Regions from separate parts of the Uliginosibacterium sp. 31-12 genome, predicted to be linked through region 1. Evidence: predicted binding sites of a transcription regulator. Region 1 holds the regulator's gene; the other holds the start of a gene.
What was found. Region 1 encodes FNR, which switches genes on or off when oxygen is low (the NO sensors DNR and NnrR bind a similar motif). Its sites were predicted from a motif close to TTGANCTAGNTCAA; they were not measured.

Region 1 (2,457 bases):
TCCGTCTCGTTGATCCTTCGCTGCGGCATGAAGCGACTCGGCAGATGGGCATAGTTATAGAGCGCCAGCCGATCCGGCTGCATCGCCAGAACCGTATCCAGGGTACGGCCGAAGCCCTCCACACTCTGGTGTGGCAAACCATAAATCAGATCCACACTGATCGAACGAAAACCCTCCGCACGCGCAGCATCGATCACCAACCGGGTTTCCTCGACGCTCTGGCGACGATTTACGGCCGCTTGCACCTTCGGATCGAAGTCCTGAACCCCCACACTCATGCGGTTAAAGCCTTCACGCGCGAGCAAGGCCACGGTCTCGGCGCTCACCTTGCGCGGATCAACCTCAATGGAGAACTCCCCTTCTGCCTGCAGCGTGAAATGCTGCCGGATCGCGCTCATCAGACGAAGGATCTCCTCCGGCTGCAGGAACGTAGGAGTACCACCGCCCCAGTGCATCTGGGCCACCGGCCGAGGAGCCGGCAGCAAGGCTGCCTGCATGGCCATCTCGCGTTCAAGATAGTCAATGTACTTCGCCGAACGTGAGTGATCCTTGGTGATCACCTTGTTACAGGCACAGTAGTAGCAGATGGTGTTACAGAAGGGGATGTGGAAATACAGCGACAACGGGCGAGTACCCTGCGGCGTTGAGAGGCGCGCAAGGTGCCCAACCTGGCTTTCCGGCGTAAATTCGGCCAGAAAGCGGTCTGCCGTAGGGTATGAGGTATAGCGCGGGCCCGGCACGTCAAACCGGCGGATCATGTCGGGGTCGAACTGGATCGTCTGGAGCACGATTCGATTTCTTTTGAGTTAATCAGCCAAGATCGCAGACTTATACCCCAAAAACGTTGATGCTGATCAATTCGCAGGGTACACTTCAAGGGTGGATCAAAAAGTAACCAAGCCCCTGCCCCCTGCTATGCGCATCGCCTGCAGTCAATGCAACCTGCGCGAGTTGTGCCTTGCCGTCGGTCTGGATGACGCGGATCTGCACAAGCTCGACGAACTGGTCGTGAAGCGCAAGCTCAAGCGCGGCCAGCAGCTCTACCGTGCCGGTGATGCCTTTGAGGCGATGTACGCCATCCGTACCGGATTTTTCAAGACCGACATCCTCACCGAGGAAGGTCTCGAACAAGTAACCGGTTTTCAGATGGCCGGCGAGATCTTGGGCATGGATGGGATCAGCAATGACCATCACGTCTGCAATGCAACTGCACTGGAAGACAGTGAAGTCTGCGTGATGCCCTACGATCAGCTGGAAGACCTGACGCGCGACATCAAATCGTTGCAGCAGCAGTTCCACAAGTTCATGAGCCGCGAGATCGTACGTGACCAAAGCCTGATGATCCTGCTGGGGTCGATGCGCGCTGAAGAACGTATTGCCGCTTTTCTGCTGAACCTTTCTCAGCGCATGCGTGTGCGTGGCTATTCCGCCTCGGAATTCCACCTGCGCATGACTCGCGAAGAAATCGGCTCCTATCTTGGCCTCAAGCTGGAAACCGTGAGCCGTGCCTTCTCAAAGTTCCACGACGAAGGCCTGATCGGTGTTCAACAGAAACATATCCGCATCCTTAATGCGGATGGCCTCAAGGCACTCCTGAACCACGCTCCGAGCTGACCGCTGAGTTCTCAGTGCCTGCCAAAGGCGCTGGCGTCTCAGGTTTCCAGCACGTACCGGCCAGGAGCAGCCCCAAGGCTTTTGGGTGCAAGACTCACGGCCTGCGGAGCCGGACGCAAGACTCCGGAGTGTGGCGCCAGCCAAGCCGCCCAATCCTCCCACCATGACCCAGACTGCCACTCTGCGCGGGCCAACCACTTTTCCGGTGAATCGGTACGGTGGACATGATCAGCCCGGAAGCGGCGCTTCGGCGGCGTAATCACTGGATTGACGATCCCAAGAATGTGCCCGGAACTGGAAAGCACATAGCGCTTTGGCCCGCGCACAAAATTCATGATCCGAAAAGTCTGTTTCCAGGGGGCGATATGATCATCCTCAGCCCCCACGGAATACAGGGGCTGTTCGATGCGCTCCAGATCGATAAGCTGCCCACCCACCGTCAAGGCATCACGCTCGATCAAACGATTATGCAGATATAGCTCATTGAGATACCAGGCATGCATGGTGGCCGGCATACGCGTGGTATCCATGTTCCAATACAGCACATCAAAAGCAGGTGGCTTCTCTCCATACAAATAACCGTGCACGTAGTAATGCCAGATCAGGCTATTGGAGCGCAGCAAGCGGAAAGCTGAAGCCATTTCCTTGCCTTCCAGTACTCCCTTGCGACGCATCGCATCAGTAAGGAAGCGCACACTCCCTTCGTCGATGAAGACTTCGATATCCCCTGGGGCAGAGAAATCGGTCAGCGTGGTGAAAAGTGTCCAGCTGACGACCGGATGTTTTTCGGCAGGATACTGGCGCGTGGCCCAAGCCATGTAGATCGACAAGGCCGTGCCGCCA
Region 2 (2,457 bases), on a different contig from region 1:
ATAGCACGTGCACCTGGCATTGATCGTGGGATAGCCGGCGATCCGTGATGCGGCTCCACAGGATCGGGTGCATCTCGGCCATGTTGGAGCCCCACAGCACGAAGGCATCGGTCTGCTCGATATCGTCGTAGCAGCCCATTGGCTCATCAATGCCGAAGGTGCGCATGAAGCCGGTGACGGCGCTGGCCATACAGTGGCGCGCATTCGGGTCCAGGTTGTTGGTGCGAAAACCGGCCTTGTAGAGCTTGCTGGCGGCATAGCCTTCCCAGATCGTCCATTGGCCTGAGCCGAACATGGCGATGGAATTCGGGCCGCTTTCCTTGATCGCAGCCTTCCATTTCTCGGCCATGATGTCGAAAGCCTTGTCCCAGCTGATCGGCGCGAATTCGCCGTCCTTGGCGTACTGGCCGTTCTTCATGCGCAGCAGCGGCTGGGTCAGGCGATCGGCGCCGTACATGATCTTGGACAGGAAGTAGCCCTTGATGCAGTTGAGCCCCCGGTTGACCGGCGCGTCCGGGTCGCCCTGGGTCGCTACGATCTTGCCGTTCTGCACGCCCACCAGCACCGAGCAGCCGGTACCGCAGAAGCGGCAGGCGGCCTTGTCCCAGCGCACTTCGCTGGGGGTGGCTGCGGCCGTGGCGGCATGCACCAGCGGGCTGCCCACGGCGGTTGCGGTGGCAGCGGCCAGCGCCTGGGTCTTGATGAAATCGCGACGACTGAGCGTTGCACCGCCCCCGACCCGGCTAGCCGCCGGGTCACCCCCCGCGGGGGTCAAGTCAATCTTGGACCGGTCCTGCGATTGTCTTGTGGTCATGCCTGCATCTCCTGTACGTGTCTTTTCTTGGAACTGGCCATGGCTGCTGCCAGTTCGTCTGGGGTGACTTCTTCGTCGGTGTATTCGTAGGCCAGCGTGGTGCCCAGCACGCCGCTGGCGACGGACACGGCGAGAATCGAATCGGTGACGGCATAGCCTTCGCCGTCTTCCAGCATTACCACCAGGCGGCCCCCATCCGGTGTCGTGCCGTGCAGGCTTACGCCGGCAATGCCGACGAGGCGGGCGGCGACTTCGGCGGCCTGTTCCGGCCTGACCCTGACCAGCAGACTTACGATCTTCATGTGGTTCTCCAATCCCGGTGGGCTATCAAAGCAGTCTGGTAAAAATGCACTGCTGTGGTGCGTCATTTCGCCCAAAAGGGAAATGCCCCGCACTGGTGCCATCAGGGTGATTGGAGTCGTTTCGCCGGGGCGGCCTCCTTGATTCGTGTCAAGAATGGCCAGAGCCCTTGCTCTGCAAGACTTTGCGAGACTCAGGGATTACCCGTGGCCGGGCGAACGCGAGGTGGCAGGGTGTGAAGCAGGGCGAGGCGCTGGCGGTAGGCGTGCATCGCGCGAGCCAGCAAGCTCAGCTGGACGAGCTTGCTCGCCGCGAGCAGGGCCGCACCGGGCAGGACCAGCACGGGAACGAAGGCGGCCGTCGTGAGCACCAGGCTGGCGCCGAAATCGGCCAGCAACTGCGCACGCTGGGCGCGCTCAGGCACGATCTGGTGCAGCAGGGGCAGACGCGCGCGGGCCTTGTTGGCGCGCTGCCAGTGCAGCCAGATCAGGAAGGGCACGATGCGGTAGAGCATCACGCTGATCGTGCCACCCCCCAGTCCGGTCAGTGCCAACACGCCGAAGGCTACGCCCCAGTGCGGGTCCGACGCCAGGCTGGCGAGCAGGCCCAGCAAGGCCAGCCCGCTGCTCAATGCAGCGACCGCCAGCCAGCCCCAGTGGAAGGCATCGCGCTCGCCGCGCCGCGCTTCCACCACGCGCAGCCCGGTGAGCAGGCCGAAAGCCAGGCACAGAACGGCCAGCAAGGCCGTACAGAGTTGTGCCAGCGTGCTCCAGCCGGCCAGGCTGGCGAGGCCACCGGCGAGCAGCAGCAGTGGCAGGCCACGCGTAGCCAGCTCCCAGTGCCTGGGATAGGGCGCGCTGACATGGAACATCGGCACCACCACGCTGCTTACGCTGATGATCAACCCGCCGACCCAGCCGATCAGCCCCCACTGCGCGTGCCAGTCAACGAGTTGCAGGAAGGGCAGTGCCCAGCCGAAACGCATCACGCCAATCAGTGTGAGGCCCAGCAGTACGGTGGCGGCAAAGGCCAGGGCATTGCGGCGCAGGGCGGCGGGCAGGGTGGCTTGCAGCTTTTGCTGCCACAGCGCGCGAAGCAGCTTGGCCAGAAAACTCAGCAGGCTCGCGGCCAGCAGCAGGCCGGCTGTGAGCAGCCAGGCCGGGTCGGCGAAGAGGAAGCCGCCGGCGAGCGCGTAGGCCCCTGCCAGCAGCGCGAACAGGATCAGCCAGTCCAGCCGTGGCCAGCGCGGCAGGGCCAGGCCGCAGGCTACCGGCACGAACTGCAGGAGCGCTCCCAGCATCACCGGCATCAGGCCGGCCAGGGCGAACAGATGCACGGCGGCC

Region 2: a site for FNR is predicted at 1,255-1,268, ahead of Q3Y64_RS08725 (chaperone NapD). Genes of this name have one in related genera too.

What each region holds. Positions count from the first base shown of each region.
Region 1 covers NZ_JAUOOA010000001.1:58,543-60,999, reverse strand. Annotated here, with positions in the region: gene hemN (oxygen-independent coproporphyrinogen III oxidase) at 1-788, opposite strand, end outside; gene fnr (fumarate/nitrate reduction transcriptional regulator Fnr) at 916-1,614, shown strand; gene Q3Y64_RS00275 (alpha/beta hydrolase) at 1,653-2,457, opposite strand, start outside.
Region 2 covers NZ_JAUOOA010000003.1:341,360-343,816, reverse strand. Annotated here, with positions in the region: gene napA (nitrate reductase catalytic subunit NapA) at 1-814, opposite strand, end outside; gene Q3Y64_RS08725 (chaperone NapD) at 811-1,116, opposite strand; gene Q3Y64_RS08720 (hypothetical protein) at 1,308-2,457, opposite strand, start outside.